One region of the Nonomuraea sp. NPDC048916 genome, then DNA from elsewhere that is predicted to be linked to it. Evidence: riboswitches for the same ligand, from Rfam matches in the RefSeq annotation. Region 1 holds a riboswitch; the other holds the start of a gene.
What was found. A riboswitch is a leader RNA that binds a small molecule or an ion and turns the genes downstream of it on or off. The one in region 1 is predicted to bind cyclic di-AMP.
Positions count from the first base shown of each region.

Region 2: linked by a shared signal. The riboswitch ahead of AB0C16_RS24630 (C40 family peptidase) and the one ahead of AB0C16_RS19480 (CHAP domain-containing protein) in region 1 are both predicted to bind cyclic di-AMP.

Region 1 covers NZ_JBEZFS010000016.1:138,074-145,628, reverse strand. Annotated here, with positions in the region: gene AB0C16_RS19490 (RNA polymerase sigma factor) at 312-1,550, opposite strand; gene AB0C16_RS19485 (YciI family protein) at 1,720-2,148, opposite strand; gene AB0C16_RS19480 (CHAP domain-containing protein) at 2,354-3,016, opposite strand; cyclic di-AMP (ydaO/yuaA leader) riboswitch at 3,030-3,166, opposite strand; gene AB0C16_RS19475 (aldo/keto reductase) at 3,747-4,568, opposite strand; gene AB0C16_RS19470 (hypothetical protein) at 4,677-5,621, shown strand; gene AB0C16_RS19465 (DUF6716 putative glycosyltransferase) at 5,618-6,781, shown strand; gene AB0C16_RS19460 (polysialyltransferase family glycosyltransferase) at 6,809-7,555, opposite strand, start outside.
Region 2 covers NZ_JBEZFS010000023.1:85,258-92,812, reverse strand. Annotated here, with positions in the region: gene AB0C16_RS24650 (phosphotransferase family protein) at 1-293, opposite strand, end outside; gene AB0C16_RS24645 (NYN domain-containing protein) at 437-1,759, shown strand; gene AB0C16_RS24640 (C40 family peptidase) at 1,843-2,817, shown strand; gene AB0C16_RS24635 (hypothetical protein) at 2,884-3,060, shown strand; cyclic di-AMP (ydaO/yuaA leader) riboswitch at 3,327-3,485, shown strand; gene AB0C16_RS24630 (C40 family peptidase) at 3,544-4,161, shown strand; gene AB0C16_RS24625 (hypothetical protein) at 4,233-5,153, shown strand; gene AB0C16_RS24620 (M48 family metallopeptidase) at 5,166-6,662, shown strand; gene AB0C16_RS24615 (glycosyltransferase family 4 protein) at 6,659-7,555, shown strand, end outside.

The DNA.
Region 1 (7,555 bases):
GCCGCGGTGGGAAAATTCTTGGGAGCGCTCCCACAAAGAGTGCCCGCACGCCGTGCGGGCGTCAACGTCCCGAAACGGAACCGTTACCAACCAGGCGATTCGCCACGACGAAAGCGGACTCTAGTTGCCAAACATCTCAAGTGGGTTGCTGGGAGCGCTCCCATCACAGGGGCACCGTTTGTGCGCAAGCCGGGACAACTTCTCGCCGGCATCACCCCCGGCGCCGCTTGCCGGGGCGGAGCCAGGAGCGGGCGTCGCCCCGAGCCGCTCCCCGGGCGCAGGTCTCGGCGCGGGGCGCGGATCCGGTGGATCTAGGAGCAGGCCTCGGCGCGGTCGAGCAGCAGCCTGCGCTCGCGCTCGTTGCGCGTCAGCGAGGCCGCCCGCTCGAACTCCGCGCGCGCCTCGGCCCGGCGGCCCAGCCGGGCCAGCAGGTCACCGCGCACGCTCGGCAGCAGGTGGTAGCCCTTGAGCGACGGCTCGTCGACGATCTGGTCGACCAGCTCCAGGCCGGCCGCCGGGCCGTAGGCCATGGCGAGCGCGACGGCCCGGTTGAGCTCCACGACGGGTGACCGCGCGAGCCGGGCCAGCTCGTCGTACAGCGCCGTGATGCGCGCCCAGTCGGTCTCCTCGGGAGTGAGCGCCCTGGCGTGGCAGGCCGCGATGGCCGCCTGCAGGGTGTAGGGGCCGCGTGCGCCGGCGAGCTCCTCGGCGCGTTCGAGGGCGGCCAGCCCGCGGCCGATGAGCAGGCGGTCCCAGCGTGCGCGGTTCTGCTCCATCAGCAGGATCGGCTCACCGGACGGCCCCACCCGGGCCCGCGCCCGCGACGCCTGGATCTCCATCAGGGCGACCAGCCCGTGCACCTCGGCCTGCCGGGGCATCAGCCCGGCCAGCACCCGCCCCAGCCGCAGCGCGTCGTCGCACAGCGCCGGCCGCATCCAGTCGTCGCCCGCGGTGGCCGAATAGCCCTCGTTGAAGATGAGATAGATCACCTCCAGCGCCGAGGAGAGCCGCCCCGCGAGCTCCTCGCCCTGCGGCACCTCGAACGGGACCCGCCGGGCGGCCAGTGTCCGCTTGGCCCGCACGATCCGCTGCGCCACGGTCGGCTCCGGCACCAGGAAAGCCCGGGCGATCTCGTCGGTCGTCAGCCCGCCGAGCACCCGCAGCGTCATCGCCACCCGCGCCTCGGTCGACAGCACCGGATGGCAGGCCGTGAACACCAGCCGGAGCAGGTCGTCCTCGATCTCGTCGACGTCGGGGAGCTCGTCGTCCCCGTCGAGGTCGCGGCCCAGCTCGGCCAGCTTGCGCTCGTAGCGCTCCTGGCGGCGCAGCAGGTCGACGGCGCGCCGCTTGGACACGGCCATGAGCCAGGCGCCCGGGTTGCGGGGCACCCCCGACTCCGGCCACTGCTCCAGCGCCGCGACCAGCGCGTCCTGTGCGAGCTCCTCGGCCAGGCCGACGTCGCGCACCATCCGGGCCAGCCCGGCGATGAGCCGGGCCGCCTCGATCCGCCACACCGCCTCGATCGCCTGGTGCGTCTCGGAAGCCTTCACCGGCCCATGAGACCAGCCAGGGCGCCCCACCCGCAAACCGGCTCCGGCGCGTAGACCGGCTCCGGCCCGCAAACCAGGCCCTCGCAAACCAGGCCCGTCCGCAAATCAGGCCCGTCCGCAAATCAGGCCCGTCCGCAAATCAGGCCCGTTCCCCGGGCCGGGCCTGGGGTCAGGCGGGGTCGCGGTCCTCCAGCGACTCGCGCAGGGCCCGCTCGCGCTCGGCGGTCTCCGGCGACATGGACTCCGGTGGCATGTCGGTCGGGTCGAAGACCTGCCACACGTGCAGGCCGATGCCGTCGTGGTCGCAGGGCACCGGGAGCCGCATCGCCCACTCGAGCGCCTCTTCGCGCGACTTGACCTGGATCAGCCAGAATCCGGCGATGAGCTCCTTGGCCTCGGTGAAGGGCCCGTCGAGCACGGTCGCCTTGCCTGACTTGTAGGCGATGCGGGCCCCGTGCGAGCTCGGGTAGAGCCCCTCGGCCGCCAGCAACACCCCCGCCTTGACCAGCGACTCGTTGTACTCCATCATCGCGTCGACCAGTTCCTGGCTGGGCATGACGCCGGCCTCGGTCTCCTCGTTGCCCGCACCTACGATCATGAACTTCACGGCGCCGGCTCCTTCCGCGTTCGTTGCCGGGTCCCGGCCGGACCCCGCGCTCACCAACGCGTCGAACCCCGCAGGCGCGAATCGACGCGTTCAGTGGATTGTTTCGGAAAAGTGGCGAGCGCGCGCCCGAGGGGGAGTGGGGCACGCGCTCGCTGGAGGGGGACGTGTGTGTGATCGGGGGAGGGAGGTGAGGGGATCAGCTCGTGTACTGCGGGTAGCCGTAGCCGACGACCTGCCACGTGGGCCGGACCCGCTCCTCGACCTTGCCGTTGCCGGTGTTGCCCTCGATCGTGGTCAGGGTGCCGTTGCCGTTGTCCTTGACGACGAAGCCGACGTGGTCAATGGAGCTCAGGCTCTTTCCGCCGTTCCAGGCGAAGAAGACGACGGCGCCGGGCTTGGGGGTGGTGCCCCAGCGGCCGTTGTCGGCGAACCACTGGGCGTGCGTCACGGTGTAGGCGTCCCAGCCGATCTGGGAGCGGGCGCCGGCGTTCTCCCCGACCCAGGAGACGAACATCGCGCACCAGGCGGCGTTGAGGTAGGCCGCCCTGTTGCCGCCGTCACGGGCGATCGTCTCGGCGGCGCGCTGCGAGGCGGCGTACCACTTCTGGAACTTGGTGCCTCCGCCGTAGGCGTTCTCCGAGGTGCCGATCTGGGCTCTGGCCAGGGCGAGGACCTGCTCGGCCGTCACGCTGACCGCACTGGTCTCGGCCTGGGTCTCCGTGGCCGAACCCGCGTGCTGGTGGGAGTCCGCGGCGGCGGGGGCGACGGCGCCGAAGACCGCGGTGGCGGCGAGGGTGACGCCCAGGGCGGCGCGGACGGCTAGGTGCCTGGTGGCATGGGAAAGACGATGCGTGGCCATCGGGTGGGGTGACTCCTTGCTTCCATACCGCTTACCGGGTTAGCTGACGGGTTCGGACGTGGAAGCTGCCCTACGGCACGATGTGCCGATTCACCCCAATGGGACCTGGGTCCCCGGTTCCGCGTGATGCGGATTCAGCGGTCGCAGGTAGATCCTGCGATGTTCTCTGCGATGGGCCGGCAACGAACGGACAAACCGGACGTATGCCGCGAATGCCCCATAAGGTAATACAAGGGGCAAGGGGATTACAAGAGGGTAACTGGTTCGGTTAACAAAGTTGTTTCCACGCGTCCGCGAGGTGCCCCATCGGCGTCCGCGAGCTCGTACCGGCTCGATCGACGGGTCGCTGAGCGCGATCCGCCGCGGCGCCCAGGACGGCGCCTCGATGTCCGCCCGCATCCCGGTGCCCACCGCGTAGGCGCTGTTGGGCAGGGCTCCCAGGAGCGAGACGTCCGCCGGCGCCCGCTTCCCGTCCGGGTAGAGCGGCGCTCCCGCCGCCGAGTTCCGGCGCCCAGAGCCGATGCAGCGGGTCGTACGGTAAAGCGAAGTCAAAGCCGGCGTGAACGGAGCGAATGTCGCCGAAGCGCGGGCCGGCCGCACCACCCGCTCGGCGTCGGCGAGCGCAGCGGCCAGGGCTTCTCGCACAGCACCGCCTTGCCCGCCGCGATCACGGCCTCGGCCACCTCCACGTGCTTGCCGTGCGGGGGTGGCCGCGGGGAAAGATCATCCTTTACGCCTGGTTGAAGGTGTCCGGGTCGGGTCCGAGCCGCTTTCCGATGTTCATCGCCCCGATGGCCGCGATGTCCTCATGGTCGAGGATGAAGTTGAAAATGCCGAGGTTTTCCTTGATCCGCGACGGCGTGACCGACTTGGGGATCGCCACGTTGCCCAGCTGGATGTGCCAGCGGAGCACGATCTGCGCGGGAGTCCGGTTGTGCTTCTCCGACAGCACCGCCAGCGCCCGGTCCTCCAGCAGCCCCCGGCCCTGCCCGAGCGGGCTCCACGCCTCGGTGAGGATGCCGTTGGCCTCGTGGAACGCCCGGAGCTCGCGCTGCTGGAAGTAGGGGTGGAGCTCGATCTGGTTGATCGACGGCGCGATGTCGGCCTCGTCCAGCAGCCTCGTGAGCGTCTTCACGGTGAAGTTGGACACGCCGATGGCCTTGGCCCGGCCGTCACGGTAGATCTTCTCCAGCCCCCGCCAGGCCCGCAGGTAGGTGTCGCGCGCCGGCATCGGCCAGTGGATGAGGTAGAGGTCGACGTAGTCGAGCCCGAGCCGGGCCAGGCTCTCCTCGAACGCCTCCTCGGCCCGCTCGTGGTCGGTGTTCCACAGCTTGGTGGTGATGAACAACTTGGCGCGCGGGATGCCCGAGGCGTGTACGGCCCGGCCCACGCCCGCCTCGTTCCGGTAAAGCGTCGCGGTGTCGATATGCCGGTAGCCGACCTCCAGCGCGGTCTTCACCGACTGTTCGGCCGCGTCGTCGGGCACCCGCCAGACGCCGAACCCGATCTGCGGGATCTGGACGCCGTCACTGTTGAGCAAGAGCGAATTCATACCCTCCATTGTTCACGCGGCGTTCCTCACCGCTTCAGGCGGCCGGGCTAGCTTGAAGCGGTCATGCACGGGCCATCACCCGGCGGGGAGAACAGACTGGGAGACAGCGTGCGAGATCGGGCGTCGGCCTGGGTGGAGTCCCCGCTCCAGATGCTGTGCGCCGTCGAGGCCCACCACGCCGGGCTGCTCGGCCCCGCCACGGTCATCGTGCCGAGGGCGAGGCTGCGCCCGCTCAGGGCCACCCGCGCCGAGCTGTGCCGCCTCCCTCTGCCCGAGGGACTGGAACTGGCCGAGCCGCGCGAGCGCATGCCCCGCCGGCCGCACGCCGTCGGCGACGCCTTCTCCGGCAGGACGCAGCTGCGCTGGCTCACTTCCCGTCCCGGCCCTCTCGTGGTCGTCGACGACGGGCTGGCCACGCTCCGGCTGCTCGAACTCCTCGCGGCGGGGCCGTACCGGCCGCTGCTGCGGGCCCGCGCCCACCCCGGAACGCTGCGCACGGCGCTCGGGCTGGCCGCCGCCGTCCGGCTGCGCGCGAGCCGCCCCACCGTCTTCACCGCGCTGCCGGTGCCCGCCGGCCTGGTGGAGGGCGTCCGCCGGGCGGGCGTCGACCTGGTCCGCCACGACTTCCCCTGGCTGCGCGCGCAGCCGCTCACTGAGCCCGGCCCCGCCGAGCGGACCGTCGTGCTCGGCACCTCGCTGGTCAGGAACGGCCTGGTGCGCCGCGACCGCTACCTGCGCTGGATCACCGAGCTGGCCGCCGGGGAACCGCTCGCCTACTACCCGCACCGCCGCGAGGACCCCGTGGACGTGGCGCTGATCCGCGGGCGGCCGGGCATCACCGTGCACGACCCGGGCGCCCCCGCGGAGCTCACCCTGCGCGGCCTCGGCCCGGGGCAGCGGGTGCTCAGCCTGCCGTCGACCGCCATCGCCTCGCTGCGGGTGCTGCTCGGCCCGCGCGGCGTCGCGGTCGAGCCGGTCGACGTGCCGGACGACTGGTGGACCAGCGGCGCGGCCCCCGCGCTGCGCTCGCATCTGACAGGAGTGACCGGGTGAGGGTGCTGGCGATCGCCGACTCCGACTCGTATCTGAAGTGGGTGGCGTGCCTGCTCGGCGACCTGCCGTCCGGCTGCGCGACGGAGCTCGTGGTGGTGCGCACGCCCATCGCGCCGTCCCCGCCGCAGACGGCCGCCGCCGTCGGCGACCGCCCGGCGCCCCCGGTGCTGTCCGCGCGGGCCGTGCGGCGCATGGCGGAGCGGATCCGGCCCGACGTGATCATCGTGGCCTGTACGGGGCCCGTCGTGGACGTGCTGGTGGCCGAGACGCTCGACGGGCTGCGGCCGCGGCCGGTGATCGTGACCGGGCTGCCCGGCATCTCGGTGCCCGCCACCGAGAAGGCGTGGCTCTACCGCAGCGGCTGCGACCTGTTCGTGGTCCACAGCCGGCGGGAGATGGCCGAGTTCGGCGAGATCGCCTCCCGGCTCGGCGGGGGAGGGGTGATCGGCCTGGCCAGGCTGCCGTTCCTGCGCCCGCGGCAGGCGACCGGCGGCGGCGACCGGGTGGTGTTCGCCACCCAGGCCAAGGTGCCGAGGGCGCGGGCCGACCGCGAGCGCGTCCTGCTGGCCCTGGCCGCGCTGGCCGAGCGCCGGCCCGACCTCGACGTGGTGGTCAAGCTGCGCGCGCTGGAGGAGGAACGGCAGACGCACAACGAGCGCCACCACTACCGGCGGCTGTGGCGGGAGATGGGCGAGCCGGGCCGGCTGCTGTTCGAGACCGGCTCGATGCACGAGCAACTGGCGCGGGCGGCCGGATTCGTCACGGTCAGCTCCACGGCCGCGCTGGAGGCCATCGCCCAGGAGGTGCCGCTGCTCGTGCTGGGCGACTTCGGCGTGAGCGCCGAGCTGATCAACCTGGTGTTCGAGGGCAGCGGCCTGCTGGGCACCCTCGACGAGCTGGTCAAGGGCGACTTCCGGAGCGCCGGCCCCGAGTGGTGCGCCGCCAACTACTTCCATCCGCCCGGCCGCGACGACTGGACGGGACTGCTCGCCGCCATGGTCGCCGGCCCGGTCACCCCGGCCCGGTCGCTGCTGGACGGGCCCGAGCACGCGCGCGCCCGGCGCCGGGCCAGGCGGCGGGTGGAGGTGCCGCCCACAGTGCTGCGGGCCGGTTACCGGGCCAAGCGCCGGATGCGCCGCTACCTCAGAGCGCTGACCTGAACGTGCCGCGCGGGCGGGCCTGCTGCCTCAGAGCGCTGACCTGAGCCTGCCGCGCAGGCGGGCCAGCGCGGTCGGCCGGGCGGCGACGGCCAGGCCGAGCGCCTCCAGGCGCCTGCGCCTGAAGTAGCGCGGGTCGAAGTCCAGGGTCGCGGGACGCAGCCCCGGATACGCTTCGGCCCGCATGCAGTAGCCGACCGCGCGCACCAGCGCGGGCAGATCCACCTCGGGAGGCTCGGCCAGCGAGCCGTCCGGCGAAAGCCGGGGCAGCAGCGCGTCCACGATCGTCACCGGCACCCGGTTGCTGTTCTCGTACGGCGTGAGCCGTTCCAGCACCGGCCCGGTGCCGAACGAGGCCACCGGCAGCCCGAAGAAGCGGCGGGCCGTCACCAGCGCCGTCGAGAAGCAGCCCACGACCAGCTCCGGCCGGAGCGCGGCGAAGCACACCTCAGCGGGGACGCTCTCGCCCACCACGGCCAGCCGCACGTCCAGCGACCGCGCCACGTCCCGCAGCCGCCGCGCGTGGCCGGGCCCCGCCGCCGGGTGCGGCTTGAACACGACGCCGGTGTGCCCGCGGGCGGCCAGCGCGCGCAGCATCGACTCGTGCAGCACCGCCTCCTCCTCCGGCGTGAGGAGGTCCAGCGCGGACAGGTACTGGCCGAGGATCATCGCCCGCCCCTGCGGGAGGCCGGACGCCGTCGTGGCCACCTCCCGCACAACCGGCGGGAACGCCGCCTCCGGCAGCGCCGAGGCCGCCACGCCGTACTCGCTGAGCAG
Region 2 (7,555 bases), on a different contig from region 1:
GGGATCCCGGCCTTCTCCCTGGCCAGGCGCATGACCTCGAACTGGGCGCGCAGATCGTACGAGGGGAAGACGGGCACCGCCTCGGCCGCCGGCGCCAGCCTGGCCACGAAGCGGTCGTGCCGCCCCCGGTGGGAGGCGGTGAAGAAGAGCGTCTCGCTGGACATGCCGTTGCTCGACGGCCTCGACAGCTCGGAGACGACGACCGGGCCCCCGGTTCGCGCGCGGAGCCAGACTCCCATCCGGTGACGGAGTTCGTCGAGGTCACGGGTGGACGTGCGCATCTCCTTCGTCACGGCGGGGCCTCCTTGGTGAACACCGGTCCAGGTTCGAGTCGTATACCTCAACCAAGCGCTTGTCCATACAGGGGTGGCCGTTACGGTCAGGTACCCGGCAGCCGTACCCTTGTCTGAAAGGGCATGTCACGAAGGGACAGAGGATGAGTTCAGCGGGTGAAGGCCTGTCTCGCCCGCTTCCCGAGCAGGTGCGGCTCAATGTAGTCGACCTGGCGGCCCAAGTTCTCGGTTCGATGCCCCCTGCCTCCGTGCCGCTGCCGTTGCGCGGCATCGCCAAATTCGACCCCCGTAAACGCGCCAAACTGGGCAGCGCTCCCATCGCCGCCCAGTTGGAGAACGACAAGGAGTTCCGCGAGGCGGTCGCCGAGTCGGTGACCGCCGGCTGGCCGGAGCTCGTCGCCTCGCTGGCCGAGGGCAGCGTGCCGCCCGCCGCCGACCCCGTGCTGGTGGCCGCCACCGCCTACCTGACGCGCCCGCCCGGCTGGGCGGAGATCGTCGAGGCGGCGCGGGCCGACCTGGAGCAGTCCGCGGTCGCGGCCGAGGGCTCCGAGCGCGAGGAGGTCGTGTCCCGGCTGCGCGAGCAGTTGCTCGCCCAGAAGAGCGCGGCCAAGGAGGAGTCCGATCGGCTGCGCGAGCAGATCAAGATCGCCCGAGTGGAGAATTCCGACCTGCGCCGCAAGCTCCACGACGCCCGCGAGCGGGCCAAGGCCGCCGTGCGGCGGGCCGAGGAGATGGAGCAGGCGGCCGAGGAGGCGAGGTCGGCCGCCTCGGCGGCGGGCAGCGCGGGGGAGTCCGAGCTGCGCCGGCTGCGCGAGCGCCTGGCCGACGTGGAGAAACAGCTCGAGGCCTCGCGCCGGGCCGCCCGCGAGGGCAGGAGCATCGAGGACGCGCGCGTCAGGGTGCTGCTCGACGCGCTGCAGGACGCCTCGGCCGGGCTGCGCAGGGAGCTGGCCCTGCCCACCACGATCAGCAGGCCCGCCGACTCGGTCGCGGGCGTCGCGGGCGAGCGTCCCGGTGTGCGCGGGGTTCCCGCCCGTGCGCTGTCCGACGACGACCCGCAACTGCTCGACCAGTTGCTCGGGCTGCCGCAGGTGCATGTGATCATCGACGGCTACAACGTGACCAAGTCCGGCTACGGCACGCTCACGCTGGCCGACCAGCGCAACCGCCTCATGACCGGCCTCGGCGGGCTGGTCGCGCAGACCCGGGTCGAGGTGACCGTGGTCTTCGACGGCGCCGAGCTCAACGCGCCGGTCCAGGTGGTGGCGCCGCGCGGGGTGCGGGTGCTGTTCAGCGCGCCCGGCGAGATCGCCGACGACCTGATCCGCCAGCTCGTCCGCGCCGAGCCGCCCGGACGGGCCATCGCCGTGGTCTCCTCCGACCGCGAGGTGGCCGAGTCCGTCCGCCGGATGGGAGCCAGACCGGTTCCGGCGAACGTGCTGCTGCGCCGGCTCGGCCGCGCGTAGATTACGAATCTGACGTTTAGGTGAGTTCACACCCACCACTTCTGTACTATTTCGCCCCAGGGTGAGTCCTTGGAGGCGACGCTGTGAGGTTAGGCCGGGTGCCGGTGGCCGCGGGTTTCGCGATCGGGCTGCTGTTGTCTCCCACGAGTGGAGCGCTCGCCGATCCCCGGCCCACGATCGCGCAGGCGAAGGCCAAGCTCGAGAAGCTCAACGACAAGGCCGACAAGGTCGTCGACCGCTACAACACCGCGACCGAGAAGCACAAGCACGCCAAGGCGCGCTACACCGAGCTCGACACCGGTTACAAGCGCAAGCTCGCCACGGTCGCCGAGCTGCGCTCGCAGGTGATCTCGATGGCCGTCGACACCTACAAGCTGGGCGGTGACGTCACCTCCTGGCCCGCCATGGTCGGCGCCGACAACCCCACCTACCTGCTGGGCGGCATGGCCCTGGCCGGGCAGCTGTCGCAGGAGCGGGCGCAGAAGCTCGCGGCCTTCGACAGGGAGAACCGCGGCCTCAAGGCCGAGCGCGACAAGGCCGAGGGCGCCCTGGCCGCGGCCGACAAGGAACGCGACGTGGTCCAGAAGGAACGCGCCGAGGTGCTCAGGCTCATCGCCCAGCAGCGCAAGCTGCTCGACAGGCTGGGCGCCTACAAGGCAGGCGACCCCAACAGCACCGGCATCAAGTACACCGGCCCCGCCTCGGGCAACGCGGCCGCCGTGCTCAGGTTCGCCTACGCGCAGGTCGGCAAGCCGTACGTGTTCGGCGGCACCGGCCCGCGCGGCTACGACTGCTCGGGGCTGACCCAGGCCTCCTGGCGCGCGGGCGGCGTCACGCTGCCGCGCACCACCTGGCAGCAGTGGTCGTGGGGCGCCAGCCGGAAGGTCTCCCTGGACGACCTGCAGCCCGGCGACCTGATCTTCAGCGAGGGCCTGGGACACGTCAGCATCTACGCGGGCAACGGGCAGATCGTCCACGCCCCGCAGACGGGCGACGTGGTGAAGGTCTCCACCCTCTCCGGCTACGGCCGCCGCCTCGTGGGCGCCGTACGGCCCTGAGAGCCGCTCAGCGCGCGAGCAGGGCGACGGAGCGGCCGGCACTTCCCGCCACCGGCGGGACAGGGCGTGATCGACGACGTAAGGCGCGAGCCGTACCTGTCCCGCTATCTCGGCGGCCTCGGCGGCAGCCTGACGTCCGACATCGGGGAGATCGCCGGAGAGCTGTGGCGGATCGACCGGGAGCGGATCGCGGCCGGGACGCTCCAGCCGACGGGGTTCAAGGTGGCAGCGGGACAGAAGTGACAATTGGGACCTGACACGCGAGGGCTTCGTCAAGTGTGAGAAGGGTCACATTCTCATAACGGAACCCCCCGGTTAACAGGGGCTCGTCACCTTACTGACCCCTTTGTCGGATCTTTACACGTTGACTCCGTCTTTGCTTGTTCGTGACAAACCGGCGTAGGTTCTGGCGTCGCGGCGAGCACGCCATGTTCGCCGCCCACCGACATCGGTCCTCCGATGTGGACGAGATAAAAGATCCGCCGGTCACCGCTCGCCTCGGACTCGTGGCCGGTGACCTGCCGAATCCGTGCAGCCAGGAGGCACGGAACCGGGGACCCATCGATCCCTCCCGTGGGATCAGGGGTGAATCGGCGCGCATCGCGCCGTAGGGCGACTTCCAGGCCCGAATCCGTCAGCTAACCCGGTAGGCGTTCGTGGAAGATTCAAGGAGAAATCCTGTCTACCTCGCAAAACCCCCGTCTGTCCCGCCTTGCCCTGAGTGGTGTGGCACTCACGATGACCGTGACGGCCGGAGGTCTGGCGCACCCCGCCCAGGCCCAGGCGGCGACGACGAGCGGCTCGGCCCCATCTTCCGCGACGACCACGGTGACGTCTCCGACGACGTCCACCGTGACATCCACCATGACGTCCCCGGTGACGTCCACCGTGACCTCCACGGTGCGGACGGCCGCCGGGTCGGCGGCCGTCAAGTCGGTGAAGGGAAAGGCCACCGCGAAGAGATCGAAGGTCGCACGGCAACTGGCGAAGGCCCGCGCGGCCGTCGCCGTGGCCAAGGACCAGCTCGGTGACCCCTACCGGTACGGTGCCACCGGACCGGGTTCGTTCGACTGCTCCGGCCTCGTCCAGTACGCCTGGAGGAAGGCCGGGGTGAAGATCCCGCGCGTGACGAACAGCCAGTACGCACGCATCAGCAAGAAGGTCTCCTGGAAGAACCTCCGGCCGGGAGACCTGATGTTCTTTCGCGGGCTCGGCCACGTGGGCATGTTCGTCGGCAACGGCAAGATGATCCATTCGCCGAGGACCGGCCTCACGGTTCGCATCGAGAAGGTCAGCGGGTGGCGCAAGTCGTCGTTCGTGGGCGCGGTACGTCCCGGGGTGTGACCTCGTCACGAGAGCCCCGTCCCCTCCGGGACGGGGCTCTCGCGTGCCCGGGCCGACTACCATCGGTCAACGTGTCCGCGCAGGTGAGCCGTCGAGCCGTGCTGGCGGCCCTGCTGCTCCTCGCGCTGCCGTCCGCGGCCGGGCCGCTCGGCCCCACGTCCGCCGTGCCGTCCGCCGCCTCCGCCGGTCTCCCGGTGACCCCGTCCGGACCCGTCACACCCTCCCCGGGTCGCTCGCATCCCGGGATGATCATGTCCTCGTCCGAGGGCCTGCCGCCCGAGGCGCGGGGGATCTGGCCCGGCGCGCGCGTCTCGCGCGGCGTGCGCGCGGTCGTCGCCGGGCATCCCGGCGCCGACCGCGAGCTGCTCGGTGACCTGGCCCGCCGGGCCGACCTGGCCGGCGAGCGGGTCGCGGCGGTGCTCGGGCAGCCGGTGCGTCCTGTCGTGCTGGTGCCCGGCTCGGCGGGGGAGGCGGCGCGGCTGGCCGGGGTCGCCGGGGTGGACGGGCTGGCGGCCGTGGCGGACGCGGGCCGGGTGATCGTGGTGCCGGAGAACTTCGCCCGGCTCACCCCGACCGGCCGCGACGTCGTCCTGGCGCACGAGCTCACCCACGTCGCCGCGGGCACCGAGGGGCTGCCCGCCTGGCTGTACGAGGGATTCGCCGACTACGTCGGCTACCGCGACGCGGGGCTGGCCGTGCCGGTGGCCGCCGCGGAGCTGGCCGCCGAGGTGCGGGCCGGGCGGCCGCCCCGCGAACTTCCCGGGCCGGCGGCGTTCGCGCCCACGGACGACACCGAGCGCCTGGCCCGCTCTTACCAGGAGGCGTGGCTGGCGTGTCGCTTCCTGGCCGAGCGGTCCGGCGAAGGGACTCTGGTGAGGCTCTACCGTGATGCCCAGAGGGCAGGAGTCGACCGGGCGCTGGCCTCGGCGGGGCTCTCGGTCGGCACGTTGACGGCACAGTGGCGCGCGTACGTGCGCCGGCAACTGGCGTAAGGGGACGCGCGCATGGACGATCGGCAGGACGCCAAGGACGCCAGGGACGCCAAGGACGCCAGGGACGCCAAGGACACCAGGGACCACACCAAGGACACCAGGGACACCAGGGACACTAGGGACACCAAGGACACTAGGGACACCAGGGGCGCGCCGGGCGGGCCGGGCGGGCCGGCGGGCTCCACCGCCACCCCGTCCGAGCCCGAGGGCGCGCCGTGCGAGAACCCCGGGCCGGCAGGAGAGGACGGCGACGGAGAGAGGCGGCGGCTGCGGTGGGAGGCGGGCGCGGCGCTGGCCGTGCTCGGCGCCGCCATCGTGGCCGTCGTGGCGTTCACCACTCCGTGGCAGGCCCTGCCGGCCGGTGCTCCGGACGTGGCGCCCGACCCGGCGCGCGACTTCAGCGCCGCCCAGATCGCCCGGGCGGCCGCGTTCGACGCCGCCATCAGTGCGCCGAGCTACCTGTCCTACGGGCTCGGCTTCCTGTTCGCCGGCCTGCTGGTGCTCACGCCGCTCGGCGCGAGGCTGCTCGGGAGGCTCAGGGGGCCGTGGTGGCTGCGGGTGGTCCTGGGCGTGCTGCTGCTCACCGCGCTCGTGGAGGCCGTACGGTGGCCGCTCGGGATGTGGTTCGAGGTCCGGCTGCGTGACTACGGCCTGTCCACGCAGGACTGGGCGGCGTGGACCGGCGACCGGCTCAAGGGCATGGGCGTGAACATCGTGCTGCTGTCCGTCATGGTGCTGGCCGTGGTGGCGCTGGCGCGCAGGATGAGGCGCTGGTGGATCCCGGCCGCGGCTGGAGCGTTCGCGCTGACGGTGGCCGCCTCGTTCGTCTACCCCGTGGTGTTCGAGCCGCTCTTCAACGACTTCCACTCCATGCCCGCCGGCTCCCTGCGCACCAACCTGCTGGCCATGGCCGAACGCGACGGCGTGCCGGTCGAGGACGTGCTGGTCGCCGACGCCTCGCGCCGCACGACCGCGCTGAACGCCTACGTCTCCGGGTTCGGCGCCACGCGCCGGATCGTGGTCTACGACACGCTGCTCAAGGCCCCGCAGGCCGAGGTGGAGCTGGTCGCCGCGCACGAGCTGGGGCACGCCGAGCACCGCGACGTGCTCAACGGCACGCTCATCGGCGGGCTGGCCGCCGCCTTCGGCGCGGGGCTGCTCTTCCTGGCCTTCGACCTGGTACGCCGGCGCACCAAGGCCGGCTCGATGGCCGACCCGAAGGCGGTCGGCGTGATCCTGGGCCTGATGAGCCTGGCCGGCCTGCTGTCCGGCCCCGCCCAGAACGCCATCAGCCGCCACGTCGAGGCCCGGGCCGACGTGCACGCCCTGGACCTGACGAGGGATCCGGCCACGTTCGTCGCGATGCAGAGACGCCTGGCGATCACCAACATCTCCGACCTGTCACCGGATGCCGTGGAGTACGTGCTCTACGCCTCCCATCCCTCCACCCCCGAGCGCATCGCCCTGGCCCGCGCCTGGGCCGGGCTGAACGGCGTCCCGGCGCCGTGACCGGCGTGGTCATCGTCACGAACGACTTCCCGCCCAGGCCGGGCGGCATCCAGTCGTTCGTCCACGGCCTCGCCCTGCGCACCCCCGGCGTGGCCGTCTACGCCCCGGCCTGGCCGGGGTGCGCCGAGTTCGACCGCCGCCAGCCCTACCCTGTCGTCCGCCACGCCACCTCGCTCATGCTGCCCACCCCCGGCGTCGCCCGCAGGGCGGCCAGGCTCGTCGCCGAGCACGGAGCGGAGACCGTGGTGTTCGGCGCGGCGGCCCCGCTGGGGCTGCTCGCACCCCGGTTGCGTGCGGCGGGCGCGCGGCGGGTGGTGATGCTGACCCACGGCCACGAGGCCGCCTGGGCCGCGGCGCCGGGCTTCCGCGCGGCGCTGCGCCGGATCGGCGAGCACGCCGACGTGGTGACCTACCTCGGCGAATACACCCGCAGCCGGCTGGCGGCCGCGATCTCGCCGGGCAAGCTGGTGCGCCTGGCGCCCGGCGTGGACACCGGCCAGTTCCGTCCCGGCGCGCCCAGGGCCGAGCTGGGCCTCGGCGGGCGGCCGGTGGTGGCCTGCGTGTCCAGGCTGGTGCCGCGCAAGGGCCAGGACACCCTGATCAGAGCCTGGCCCGAGGTGCTGAAGTCGGTGCCCGACGCGGTTCTGCTGCTCGTGGGCGGCGGTCCCTACCTCGGCAGGCTGCGCAGGCTGGCGGGCGGGCACGAGTCGATCCGCTTCACCGGCACCGTTCCGGCGGCCAGCCTGCCCGGCCACTACGCCGCGGCCGACGTGTTCGCCATGCCGTGCCGCACCAGGATGGGCGGGGTCGACGTCGAGGGGCTGGGCATCGTGTTCCTGGAGGCGTCGGCGACCGGCCTGCCGGTCGTCGCGGGCGCCTCGGGCGGCGCCCCC